One region of the Arthrobacter sp. B0316-1-20 genome, then DNA from elsewhere that is predicted to be linked to it. Evidence: riboswitches for the same ligand, from Rfam matches in the RefSeq annotation. Region 1 holds a riboswitch; each other region holds the start of a gene.

Region 1 (3,200 bases):
TCGCGGTTTCCATGTTGAGGAAGTCCGGAATCCAGCGGCCGGAGGCGCCGATTTTCGCCGCGCGTTCCAGCGCGGCGGGGGAGAAGACGCCCAGCCACAGGCCGCCGTCGGACGCGAAGTTCTTCTGCGGGGCGAAGTAGTAAACATCGCTCTGGCTGACGTCCACGGCCAGCCCCCCGGCAGCCGAGGTCGCGTCGATGAGAACCAGGGCGCCGTCGTCGGCACCTTCCACACGCTGCACCGGAGCCGCGACACCGGTGGAGGTTTCATTCTGCGCCCAGGCGTACACGTCCACGCCGGCCTCTGCCCGCGGCTCCGGCCGGGAACCGGGCTCCGCCGTGATGATGCTGGATTCGGCCAGGAACGGGGCCTTGTTGGTGGCCGCGGCGAACTTGGAGCTGAACTCGCCGAAGGACAGGTGCTGGGCCTTCTGCTCGACCAGTCCGAACGAGGCGACATCCCAGAAGGCGGTGGAGCCGCCAACGCCCAGGATGATCTCGTAGCCCGCGGGAGCCTTGAAGAACTCCTGCAGTCCCTCGCGGACGCTGCCGACCAGGTTCTTCACTGGAGCCTGGCGGTGCGACGTTCCCAGCAGGTTGCGGCCCGCGGCGACCAGCGCGTCGACCTGTTCCGGACGGACCTTGGAAGGACCGGCGCCAAAACGCCCGTCCTTCGGGAGCAGGTCGGCGGGAATGCTGATGGACTGGGTATCGCTCATGAATACCTTTCCTGGCGTGGTGGCAGTGATCTCGATGGCAGTTCACCGTTGAACGCCCGTATCATTCTGCCCCAACGCCAGCGGGCGCTGTTAGTCGGAACCGGGAATGTTGCGTGGCGCCGCGGCGCGTCTACCAGCGACGAAACTGCCAGTCGTGTAGGGAAAACAAGCTAGGCTGGAGAAGGGCCCCACCCTCATGCCTGCTGCTGGAGCAGCCTTTTCACCGCGCGCCGAGGAGCAAGAACCAATTGACCGATCTCATCGACACCACCGAGATGTACCTGCGCACCATCCTCGAGCTTGAAGAAGAGAACATTGTCGCGCTGCGCGCCCGGATTGCGGAGCGGCTGCGCCATTCCGGCCCCACCGTTTCCCAGACGATCGGCCGGATGGAGCGGGACGGACTGGTAGTCGTCACCGGTGACAGGCATTTGGAACTGACCGAACTGGGCCGGCGCAAGGCAACCGAGGTCATGCGCAAGCACCGGCTGGCCGAGCGGTTGCTCTCCGACGTCATCGGCCTGGACTGGGCCTATGTCCATGACGAGGCCTGCCGCTGGGAACACGTGATGAGCGAACGGGTGGAGCAGCGGCTTTACGAACTGCTGGGCAAGCCGACGGTTTCCCCCTACGGCAACCCGATCCCGGGGTTGGAAGCGCTCGGAGGCCAGCCCGTGGAGGAATCCTACGGCTTGCTCAACCTGGCCCAAGCGATGGGCACATACACGCCCGACAAGCAGGTCAGCATCATCCGGCTGGCCGAGCCGATCCAGGTGGAGCCGGAACTGCTGGTCCAGCTGGAAGAGGGCGGACTGAAACCCGGCGCGACACTGCAACTGGAGACCGCCGGGGACTACATTTCCGTGCGCGTGCCGGGCATCGAGGGGGCCTTGGAATTGCCTCCGGAGGTCGCGGCCCACATCTTTGTCTCGATGGAATGAAACGTTGCGCCCCGGAATCACGCGGCGTGGATAACGGATTTATCACTTTCACTGACTTTCCGTATAGTTAATCCGGGCACCGAGCCATCGGTCCCGCACCCTCCGCAAGCCGAACCCTGTCGGCGGGGGAGTGGATCCGTGAGACAGGGGCGGAGGACCCACCAAGCGGCAGTTTGTACGCTGCCTTGGGGTGAAGCCGCAGCGGGCAAGCCACAGTGAATCGTTCCACTAGAGCTCTGCGCGATGCGGCCGAGTTTTCTCTTGACTCGAATCCGACAGCTAACTTCGCAGGCGCTTTGGGAGAGGTATAAATTTTGGCAGGACACAAAGCCTCGGGACGGCGCCGTTCAACCGCCCCGGTCGAGCACCCACGCCCTCGCGCAGCGACAGCCGGCCGGCGGCGTGCGCAGCCGGCACCGTCGCCGGTAGCAGCGGCCGCCCGCGACGTCGGCCATAAAACCGCGATTGTCGCTGCCGCCTCCGGCATGGTGCTGACCGTGATGCTTCCGACGACGGCCGGCGCCACAGCCGACGCCCCGCAGGAAGCGCTGGCAACCAGCAGCATCTCAGCGGCCACCGAAGCGCGCCTGACCTTTGAACGGGCCGCGCTGACCAGCAAGTTCGACCCGGACACCAAGCTGAAGCAGGTCATGGTCGCCTCCGGCGGGAAGGCCAAGCCCATCGGCAGCGAAGGGTCCCTTTCGCAGCCGATGGACGAGCTGATCAAGACCTCGCCGTTCGGCTACCGGGTCAGCCCCATCACCGGTTACGCCGGAGAACTGCACACCGGCCAGGACTACGGAGCCCCCTGCGGCACGCCGGTCCACGCCGCGGCCGGCGGCACCGTCGTCGAGGCCGGGTTCCAGGTCGGCGGTGGCGGCAACCGGATCGTGGTGGACCACGGCAACGGCCTGGAGACCACGTACAACCACCTGAGCACCATCGACACAACGGTGGGCGCCACCGTGGCGCGTGGAGAAGTTCTGGGTGAAAGCGGCACCACCGGAGCGTCAACCGGCTGCCATTTGCACTTCGAAGTAATGGTCAACGGCAAGCTGGTGGACCCCACCGGCTGGCTCTGATTGACACGCCGTAACCGGAATGTGACTCAGTCGCCAAACTGTTATAAGGTTTCACCTGTGCCTGGCATCAACTGCCAGGCACCTTCGGGCGGAATGCCGAACTCTGCCGTCGCCCGAAGTTCGTTCGCACCGAATCGCATGGCAGAGGCGGGGGAACCACTTCCCGGACATCGCAGGATGTCCTTGGGGTAAAGCCGATCAGGCCCGGGCCACCAGCCCGGAAACCGGCCGGCCGGATGAACTCCCATCCGAACCCGACAGCTCACCTCGCAGGCATTTGGGAGAGGTACAACCGTGTCCAAGAGCATTACTGCGGGCCGCCACCGTGCGACCCCTGTCCGCACCAGCCCGCTTGAGACGATTTCCAAGGCTGTTTCCGCAAACGCCGGAACTGTTGGACGCCAGGGTGCCGTCTTCGCCGCTGCTACCGGCATCGTTCTGACCGGTGCCATTCCGGCT
Region 2 (3,200 bases), on a different contig from region 1:
GTCTTTCGGCAGCAGGTCGGCGGGAATGCTGATGGACTGGGTATCGCTCATGAATACCTTTCCTGGCGTGGTGGCAATGATCTCGATGGCGGTTCGCCGTTGAACGCCCGTTTCATTCTGCCTCAACGCCGAGGGCCGCCGTTAGTTGCAGTGGCCATTGTTGCGTTGGGCGCTCGGCGCGTCAGCCCGCGGCGAAGCTGCCGGTCCGGCAAGGAAAACAGGCTAGGCTGGGGAGGGGAAAACACCCTCATGCATGCTGCTGGAGCAGCCTTTTCACCGCGCCGAGGAGCAAGAAGCCATTGACTGATCTCATCGACACTACCGAGATGTACCTGCGCACTATCCTCGAGCTCGAAGAAGAGAACATCGTCGCGCTGCGCGCCCGGATCGCCGAGCGGCTGCGCCACTCGGGCCCAACCGTGTCGCAGACGATCGGGCGGATGGAGCGGGACGGACTCGTGGTCGTCACCGGCGACAGGCATCTGGAACTGACCGAGCTGGGCCGGCGTAAAGCCACCGAAGTGATGCGCAAGCACCGACTGGCCGAGCGGCTGCTCTCCGACGTCATCGGACTGGACTGGGCCTACGTGCATGACGAGGCCTGCCGCTGGGAGCACGTTATGAGCGAGCGGGTGGAGCAGCGGCTCTACGAACTGTTGGGCAGGCCGACGGTTTCGCCGTACGGCAACCCCATCCCCGGCCTGGAAGCGCTCGGGGGCCAGCCGGCCGAAGAGTTCACCACCGGCGTGCTCAATCTGGCGCAGGCCATGGGCAGCTACACGTCCGACAAAGAGGTGAGCATCGTCAGGCTGGCGGAGCCCATCCAGGTGGAACCGGAACTGTTGCTCCAGCTGGAAGAGGGCGGTTTGAAGCCGGGCGCAAGCCTTCAGCTGGAGACCGCCGGCGAGTACATCTCCGTGCGCGTGCCGGGGATCGAAGGGGCCTTGGAACTGCCTCCGGAAGTTGCCGCGCACATCTTTGTATCAATGCGATGAAACGTTGACCCTTGAAAACACGCACCCCGGATAACGGATTTATTACTTTCGGGGAGTTTTACGTATAGTTGACCCGGGCATCGAGACATCGATTCCCACACCCTCCGCAAGCCGAGCCCTGTCGGCGGAGGCGTGTATCCGTGAGACAGGGGCGGAGGACCCACCAAGCGGCAGTATGTTCGCTGCCTTGGGGTGAAGCCGCAGCGGGCAAAGCCTCGGTGAATCGTTCCACCGGCGCTCTGTGCGGTGTGGCCGAGTTTTCTCTTGACTCGAATCCGACAGCTAACTTCGCAGGCGCTTTGGGAGAGGTAACAGAATTTTGGCAGGACACAAAGCCTCGGGACGGCGCCGTTCAACCGCCCCGGCCGAACACTCACGCCCTCGTGCCGCAACGCCCGGCCGACGCCGCGCCCAGCCGGCGCCGTCTCCGGTAGCAGCAGCCGCGCGCGACGTCGGGCATAAGACAGCGATCGTTGCAGCCGCCTCCGGGATGGCCCTGACCGTGATGCTGCCGACGACGGCCGGCGCCACCGCCGACGCCCCGCAGGATGCCCCGGCCGCCAGCAGCATCTCCGCCGCCACCGAAGCCCGGCTGACGTTCGAGCGTGCCGGCCTGACCAGCAAATTCGACCCGGACACCAAGCTGAAGCAGGTCATGGTCGCCTCGGGCAGCAATGCCAAGGTCGTCAGCAGCGAGGGCTCCCTCTCGCAGCCGATGGACGAGCTGACCATGACGTCGCCGTTCGGCTACCGTGTCAGCCCCATCACCGGCTACGCCGGTGAGCTGCACACCGGCCAGGACTACGGAGCAGCCTGCGGCACCCCCGTCCACGCAGCGGCCGGCGGAACCGTCGTCGAGGCGGGCTTCCAAGTCGGCGGCGGAGGTAACCGGATCGTGGTGGACCACGGCAACGGCCTGAAGACCACCTACAACCACCTGAGCACCATTGACACGTCCGTCGGTGCCACCGTGCAACGCGGGGAGATGGTGGGCCAAAGCGGCACCACCGGCGCCTCAACCGGCTGCCACCTCCACTTCGAAGTGATGGTCAACGACAAGCTGGTGGACCCCACCGGCTGGCTGTGATGAACACGCCGTAATCGGAACGTGACACATCCCGCAAACTGTTATAAGGTTTCACCCGTGCCCGTCGTCAACAGGCTGGCACCTTCGGGCGGAATGCCGAACTCTGCCGTCGCCCGAAGTTCGTTCGCACCGAATCGCATGGCAGAGGCGGGGGAACCACTTCCCGGACATCGCACGGTGTCCTTGGGGTAAAGCCGACCAGGCCCGGGCCACCAGCCCGCAGCCTGCCGGCCGGATGAACTCCCATCCGAACCCGACAGCTCACTTCGCAGGCATTTGGGAGAGGTACAGACCGTGTCCAAGAGCATTACTGCGGGCCGCCATCGTGCGACCCCCGTCCGCACGAGCCCGCTTGAGACGATTTCCAAGGCTGTGTCCGCGAATGCGGGAACCATGGGACGTCAGGGTGCCGTGATCGCCGCCGCTACCGGCTTGGTTCTGACCGGTACCATCCCGGCCCAGGCTGTCAGCGCTGACCGAGGGGTCGAGGCCCCGGCCCGCGTGCAGGTGGAAGCCGTGCAGGCCTCCGCAGCCGTGAAGCTGACCTTCGAACGCGCGGGGATCACCTCCACCCCCGCGCCGGAGCCGGTTGTCCAGGCCGTCTCCAACGAAATCAACCCCACGACCGGCAACGACGCCGGGTCGAACGAAACCAAGACTGTCAAGAAGGCCGGCGAGGCTGCCGCCAGCGGAGCCGCCGGCGCCATCGTCGCGGCCGCCTACGGACAGATCGGCGTCGCCCAGGACTGCACGGCCCTGGTCGAGAACGCCCTGCGCGCGGCAGGCTTCGCGGTGGGCGACCTCGCCCCGGCGCAGTTCTTTGCCTACGGAACGCAGGTGGCCACCCCGCAGCCCGGCGACATCATCTACTACGCCAACGGCGGTGCCGGCGTGGCCCACGTGGCCATCTACGTCGGCAACGGCCAGGCGGTCCACGGCGGATGGGCGGGCTACAGTACTGTTCTGGGCAGCGCCTACATCGGCTCCGGCCCGGTCTTCATCCGTCCGGCAGGCTAAGCACTTCCTGTCACGGCCCTCTCGCGGCGCGTCCTTCGGGGCGCGCTGCGAGCGTTAACAAGGCGCGCGGAGGGCCTGGGTGGAATCGGTGCGCGGACACG
Region 3 (3,200 bases), on a different contig from region 1:
GCAGGTTTTACCCCCATGATCGCCAGCGGGCTGGTGCTGGCGGCCGGCGGCGAGCTGTGGCTGGTGGCGACAGTCTGGGCCGGCGCGTTCGTCCTCGCAGGGCTGTGCATCTTGGCGATCAAGGAAGGAAAGGACCAGGACCTGACCGCGGAGAACATGTAGTTCCTCCAGCCGTGCCGTAACGGGCATGCGGCGGCCGTTGCCCAAGGCAGCGGCCGCCGTCGCGGTTAAGCGGGATCACGCCGTCGTGTGCTCATCCCAGCCGCTCGCCGCAGCGCCGCCGACCTCTGCGCAAAAATCCAGGAATGCCCGCAGCCTGAGGCTGGGCCGGGTGACGCTGGCGTAGGCCACACAGATGTCGCTGTGACCGACCGGCCCGTCGATTTCCACCGTGGCCAGGGGAAGCCCGTCGTAGCTGTGATTGCCCGGCGGCCGCTGCACCAGCACGGTGTAGCCGAGGCCGCGCGCCACCATGCCCCGCACCGCCTCAAAACTTGACGAACGCCAGGCAATCTTCGGATCCAGCCCGGACAACCGCAGATTGACCAACTGGTTATCGCGCACGGTGGGGATGTCCAGCGAGACGAAGTCCTCTTCGGCCAGCTCGGCGAGCCGGACGCTTTTGCGCGAAGCCAGCGGGTGGCTTGCAGCCAGCAGGACGTAGGGCCGGCCTTCCTTGACGGTGCGGGCCTGCACGCCGGGCAAGAGGTGCCGCGTATGGGTCAGCACCGCGTCCAGATAGCCCTCTTGCATCCGATGCTGCAGCTCGGCGGCCTCGCCTTCCTCCATGGTCACGGTGAGGCGCGGATGCGGCTTGATGAACCGTTCGCTGATCACCGGCACCCAGAAGGCGGACAGGGTGCTGTAACAGCCGATGGCCAGCGGGCCGACCAACCCCTGCTGGCGCTCGATGATGCTGTTCTGCACGTCGTCGGCGTGCCGGACCAGGCTCCGGACGTCCCGCAGGAATTGCTGCCCGACGCCGGTCAGGGCGATTCCGCGGGACCGGTGCCGCACCATCAGCTGCGCGCCGACGATCCGCTCCAGCTCTGTCAGCGCTTGGGACATCGCCGCCTGAGAGATGTGGCTGGCGGCCGCGGCGGCCGAGATTGAGCCGTGGTCAGCGACTGCAACAAAGTACTGAAGCTGTTTAAGCGTGAAGTCCACCACTCTGCCAGCGTACAAGTTAGCCCGCAGCGACTGCTTAATCGGCCGATTGTTGCGCCCGATGTACCGTGACGGACGCGTGCAACGGCCGCCTGGGGGTTGCTCGCTCCTGACCGAAAGATGGCTCTCAGGTTATCCACAGGTAAATTTCAGGGCTTGGACAGTTACCGAACCGTTATGTAATGTTTTCAGCACGTCGGCGATCATGCGCCGATGTCCTCGGAGGGTATTGCCTAGCTCTGCCAGCCTTTCCGAGTTCGTTCGCTAGACATCTGGCAGAGGCGGGGGACCCACATTCCGGGCCCCTCTTGGGGCTCTTGGGGTTAAGTCGTATGGAGTGCTTACCGCGCTGCCGCACGGCCGGGTGACTCCCACCCGAACCCGACAGCTTACCTCGCAGGCATTGGGAGAGGTATCTTCTTGCTGCTCAAAAACAATCGCGCACGCCACCGTGCCACCCCGGTCCGCAACACCACCGTGGCCGGTCTGTCCCAGGCTGTCTCGTCCCGCGCCGGAACCGTCGGCCGCGGCGCCGCCGTCGTTACCGCCGCCGGTGGCCTGATGCTGGGTGCCGGCCTGCCGGCCAATGCCGCCGCCGATGTCACGGTCCCGACCTACGGCGCTGCCAATGCAACGGACACCGTTGCCGCTCCGGCCAACGCCGGCTTCGAGGTGGAGCGCGCTTCCGTTACCAGCTCGGCCGCCGACGCCGGTGCCGCTACCGGTGCCACCACGCACACCGTGGTCGCGGGCGACACGGTGGGCACGATTGCCGCCCAGTACGGCAAGAATGTGCAGGACGTGCTGGCCATCAACGGCCTGGGCGCGTACTCCATCATCTACCCGGGCGACCAGATCGCGCTGACCGGGTCCGTCCAGTCCGGTGGCGGACAGGCAGCGCAGGGCGGCGGCGGAGCCGCCACGACCCTGGCTGCGTCGACCGACGCCGCGACTGTCTCGCTGGCCAGCGCCGACATCAAGCCGGCCTCCACCGGTGGCAACCAGAGCATCGTGGACATCGCCCTGTCCGCCCAGGGCACGCCCTACGTCTGGGGCGGCACCTCCACGGCCGGCTGGGACTGCTCCGGCTTCACCCAGTGGGTATACGCCCAGGCCGGCGTGGACCTCCCCCGCCTCAGCCAGCACCAGGGCGGCGCCCTGACCCCGACCAGCAACCCGCAGCCGGGCGACCTGGTGGTGCAGAACGGCGGCGGCCACGTGGGCATCTACCTGGGCGGCGGCAAAATGATCAGCGCCCTGAACCCGAGCCAGGGCACCATGGTGCACAACGTGAACGCCATGCCCGTTACCGGTTACTACACGATGTAACCACCCCTAAAACTCCTGGACCGGCTATTCCCCCAACGGCCGGTCCGGGATCACAGGGAAGCCTCGTCGGCCTTGCGCCGGCGGGGCTTCTCCTCTTTTAACCCGTAAGCGCGACTTTCCCTCCACTTTAACTACGCGGCGGGAGTCCTCTTGAAGGGGACCGGTGGGGGAACCATTTGGCGCGCCCCCCTCCCCCGCAGGAGGCGGTTGCCGCCCGGCGGCGAGCACCGGCGTCGTTGTTTATTCGAGGTTGACCGCCGGGAATAGGAGTCAGCGGGGGCAGGTTAAGCTGTTACTCCGCCTGCGCCCGGCGATCTTGGGCTGTTCCGGCCGCCCCCAACAGCACGATTTCCACTCGAGGATCTTCCCGTGAATAAAGAAATGTCGACGAACAGAGCCTCGGCACGGCCCGGGTCTGCCACGGGCAGCGGGCTGACGGCTGATGAGACGCGCCGGAACCGGCGCGTGATTGGCATCCTGTTGGTCTCTGCGTTCGTGGTGATCCTGAACGAGACCATCATGTCCGTGGCGCTGACCGAGCTGATGGACGACCTGGGCATCAGCGCCCGCGCGGCGCAGTGGCTGACCACGGCGTTCATGCTGGCGATGGCCGTGGTCATCCCGGTGACCGGATTCCTCCTGCAGCGTTTCACCACGCGCCAAGTTTTCACCGCTTCGATGGCGCTGTTCTCCGCGGGAACGCT
Region 4 (3,200 bases), 110 kb from region 1:
CGTGCCCGACGAGAACAGCAGCATGGCCGCCGTGAAAACCTGGCGCGTGGTGAAACGCTGCAGTAGGAAGCCGGTCACCGGGATGACCACCGCCATGGTCAGCATGAACGCGGTGGTCAGCCATTGGGCCGCGCGGGCGCTGATGTGCAGGTCTTCCATCAGGTCGGTCAAGGCCACGGACATGATGGTTTCGTTCAGGATCACCACAAAAGCGGAAACCAGCAGGATGCCGATCACCCTGCGGTTGCGGCGCGATTCATCTGCCGTCAAACCGCTGCCTTGGGCCTGCCCGGGCCGCGCCGAGTCACTATTCGTCGACGGTTCATTACTCACGGGAGAATCCTCGGGTGGGAGTGCGTGCTGTTGTGGTCGGCCTCCGAAGGGCCAAGAACGCCGGCGAAAACGGCGGAATAGTAGTCTAACCCTCGGCCATCAGCTCCTATTCCCGCTACCCCTCACGGTCTGGCAAATAACGACGCCGGTGCTCGCCCGACGGGGCAGGGTCGCCTCGGAATGGGGCGGGGGAGTGCGCTGCAGTTCCCGATGCCAAGCCTTGGGCCAGAGACGGACTGCGGACCGCAAAGCCCGGTTAAAGAGGCAAAGCTTCGCCCCAAAGGGAGAAGCTTCGCCGGTTAAGGCAGCGATTACGCGTTACGGAGGCAACGCCCCGTTGTATAAGGGGCCCCGTGTTAAAGAGCCGTGTTAAAGAGGAGAAGTTTCGCCGGGAAGAGGCACGGGTCCCCTTGAGGAGGAGCCTGCCAGTTAAGAGGAGAAATCCTGCAGTTAAGGAGGAGATGCCCGTGCTTAAAGAGGAGAGGCCCCGTCGGCGCATGCCGACGGGGCTCCCTGTGGTCCTGGGCCGGCCGTTGGGGGGAATGACCGGCCCAGGAAACTGTGGGGCTACTAGATGGTGTAGTAGCCGGTGACCGGCATGGCGCTCACGTCGTGAACCAGGGTGCCCTGGCTCGGGTTGAGCGCGCTGATCATCTTGCCGCCGCCGAGGTAGATGCCGATGTGGGCGCCGCCGTTTTGCACGACCAGGTCGCCGGCCTTCGGGTTGCTGGTCGGCGTCAGGGCGCTGCCCTGAGTCTGGCTGGTGCGGGGCAGGTCGACGCCTACCTGGGCGTAAACCCACTGGGTGAAGCCGGAGCAATCCCAGCCGGAGGTGGAGGTGCCGCCCCAGACGTAGGGGGTGCCCACGCCCTGCATGGCGATGTCCACGATGCTCTGGTTGCCGCCGGTGGAAGCGGGCTTGATGTCGGTGCTGGCCAGCGAAACGGTGGCGGTGTCTGCCGGTGCAGCCTGGGTGGCTACGGTTGCCACGCTGGTGCCCTGGGCAGCCTGGCCGCCGCCGGACTGGGTGCCCTGCGCGGAACCGGTCAGCGCGATCTGGTCGCCCGGGTAGATGATCGTGTAAGCGTTCAGCCCGTTGGCGGCCAGTACGTCCTGCACGTTCTTGCCGTACTGGGCGGCGATCGTGCCTACGGTATCGCCAGCGACCACGGTGTGGGTGGCGGCGTCGGAAGCAGCTTCGGTGCTGGCGTTGGCCGGGGCGGCAACGGCGTCCGCAACATCGGCTGCACCGTAGGTCGGGACGATGACATCGGAGGCAGCGTTGGCTGGCAGGCCGACGCCCAGCATCAGACCGCCGGCAGCCGTGACAACGGCGGCGCTGCGGCCGACGGTGCCGGCGTGGGATGAAACAGCGTTGGTCAGGCCGGCCACAGTGGTGTTGCGGACGGGGGTGGCGCGGTGGCGTGCACGGTTGTTTTTGAGCAGCAAGAAGTAACCTCTCCCAATGCTTACGAGGTGAGCTGTCGGATTCGGATGGGAGTCACCCGGTCGTGCGGTAGTGCGGCATGCACTCCACGCGACTTAACCCCAAGGGCCCCAAAGGGGCCCGGAAAAGTGGGTCCCCCGCCTCTGCCAGATGTCTAGCGAACGAACTCGGGAAGGTTGGCAGAGCTCAGCAATACCTTCCGAGGACGGCGGCGGATGTTCGCCGTCGTTGCAATTACGTTACATAACGGTTCGATAACTGTCCAAGCCCTGAGATTTACCTGTGGATAACCTGAGAGCGGGGCCTCGTCGGGAAGAACAGACATCCGACGCGGGCGATACCACGGGGTATGGCCGCTACATCCACCGGCACAATCCGCCCAGAAATCCATCCACATCGCATTACTTGTACGGTGACTTGGTGGTCAACTTCACTCTCAAGCAACTGCAGTACTTTGTGGCAGTCGCCGATCACGGATCGATCTCCGCCGCCGCAGCCGCCAGCCACATCTCACAAGCGGCAATGTCTCAGTCGCTGACGGATCTGGAACGGATCGTGGGCGCGCAGCTGATGGTACGGCACCGGTCCCGCGGAGTGGCTCTGACAGGTGTCGGCCAACAGTTCCTGCGAGACGTCCGGAGCCTGGTCCGGCACGCCGATGACGTGCATAACAGCATCATCGAGCGCCAGCAGGGACTGGTCGGTCCGCTGGCCATTGGCTGCTACAGCACCCTCTCCGCCTTCTGGGTCCCGGTGATCAGCGAACGGTTCATCAAGCCCCATCAGCGGCTCACTGTGACCATGGAGGAAGGGGAAGCCGCCGAGCTGCAGCACCGGATGCAGGAGGGCTACCTGGATGCGGTGATTACCCATACGCGGCACTTGCTGCCCGGCGTGCAGGCGCGAACGGTCAAGGAAGGCCGGCCCTATGTTCTGCTGGCGGCCGACCACCCGCTGGCTTCCCGAAAAAGCGTCCGGCTTGCCGAACTGGCCGAAGAGGACTTCGTCTCGCTGGACATCCCGACCGTGCGGGACAACCAATTGGTCAACCTGCGGTTGTCCGGACTGGACCCGAAAATCGCTTGGCGTTCTTCGAGTTTTGAAGCTGTGCGGGGCATGGTGGCCCGCGGCCTCGGCTACACCGTGCTGGTGCAGCGGCCGCCGGCTAACCACAGCTACGACGGTCTTCCGCTGGCCACTGTGGAGATCGACGGGCCGGTCGGGCACAGCGACGTCTGCGTGGCCTACGCCAGCGGCACCAAGCCAAGCCTCAGGCTGAGGGCCTTTCTCGACTTCTGTGCGGAGGTTGGCGGCGCGGCTGCGAGCGGATCCGGCGAGCGCACGACGGCGTGACGCGGCTTAACGCGGCGCCCAGCCGACAAACGCACGACGGCACGGCACGGCTTAACCGTGACGGCAG

What was found. A riboswitch is a leader RNA that binds a small molecule or an ion and turns the genes downstream of it on or off. The one in region 1 is predicted to bind cyclic di-AMP.
Region 2: linked by a shared signal. The riboswitch ahead of AC5RW2_RS00265 (M23 family metallopeptidase) and the one ahead of AC5RW2_RS13205 (M23 family metallopeptidase) in region 1 are both predicted to bind cyclic di-AMP.
Region 3: linked by a shared signal. The riboswitch ahead of AC5RW2_RS00740 (C40 family peptidase) and the one ahead of AC5RW2_RS13205 (M23 family metallopeptidase) in region 1 are both predicted to bind cyclic di-AMP.
Region 4: linked by a shared signal. The riboswitch ahead of AC5RW2_RS13700 (C40 family peptidase) and the one ahead of AC5RW2_RS13205 (M23 family metallopeptidase) in region 1 are both predicted to bind cyclic di-AMP.

Annotation. Positions count from the first base shown of each region.
Region 1 covers NZ_JBNHHC010000007.1:26,932-30,131, forward strand. Annotated here, with positions in the region: gene serC (phosphoserine transaminase) at 1-718, opposite strand, end outside; gene AC5RW2_RS13200 (iron-dependent transcriptional repressor DtxR) at 967-1,659, shown strand; cyclic di-AMP (ydaO/yuaA leader) riboswitch at 1,757-1,969, shown strand; gene AC5RW2_RS13205 (M23 family metallopeptidase) at 1,974-2,741, shown strand; cyclic di-AMP (ydaO/yuaA leader) riboswitch at 2,859-3,032, shown strand; gene AC5RW2_RS13210 (NlpC/P60 family protein) at 3,036-3,200, shown strand, end outside.
Region 2 covers NZ_JBNHHC010000001.1:48,928-52,127, forward strand. Annotated here, with positions in the region: gene serC (phosphoserine transaminase) at 1-51, opposite strand, end outside; gene AC5RW2_RS00260 (iron-dependent transcriptional repressor DtxR) at 300-995, shown strand; cyclic di-AMP (ydaO/yuaA leader) riboswitch at 1,095-1,308, shown strand; gene AC5RW2_RS00265 (M23 family metallopeptidase) at 1,315-2,082, shown strand; cyclic di-AMP (ydaO/yuaA leader) riboswitch at 2,200-2,372, shown strand; gene AC5RW2_RS00270 (NlpC/P60 family protein) at 2,377-3,099, shown strand.
Region 3 covers NZ_JBNHHC010000001.1:153,302-156,501, reverse strand. Annotated here, with positions in the region: gene AC5RW2_RS00750 (MFS transporter) at 1-162, shown strand, start outside; gene AC5RW2_RS00745 (LysR substrate-binding domain-containing protein) at 238-1,170, opposite strand; cyclic di-AMP (ydaO/yuaA leader) riboswitch at 1,420-1,584, shown strand; gene AC5RW2_RS00740 (C40 family peptidase) at 1,588-2,496, shown strand; gene AC5RW2_RS00735 (MDR family MFS transporter) at 2,878-3,200, shown strand, end outside.
Region 4 covers NZ_JBNHHC010000007.1:138,614-141,813, forward strand. Annotated here, with positions in the region: gene AC5RW2_RS13695 (MDR family MFS transporter) at 1-333, opposite strand, end outside; gene AC5RW2_RS13700 (C40 family peptidase) at 904-1,782, opposite strand; cyclic di-AMP (ydaO/yuaA leader) riboswitch at 1,786-1,950, opposite strand; gene AC5RW2_RS13705 (LysR substrate-binding domain-containing protein) at 2,201-3,133, shown strand.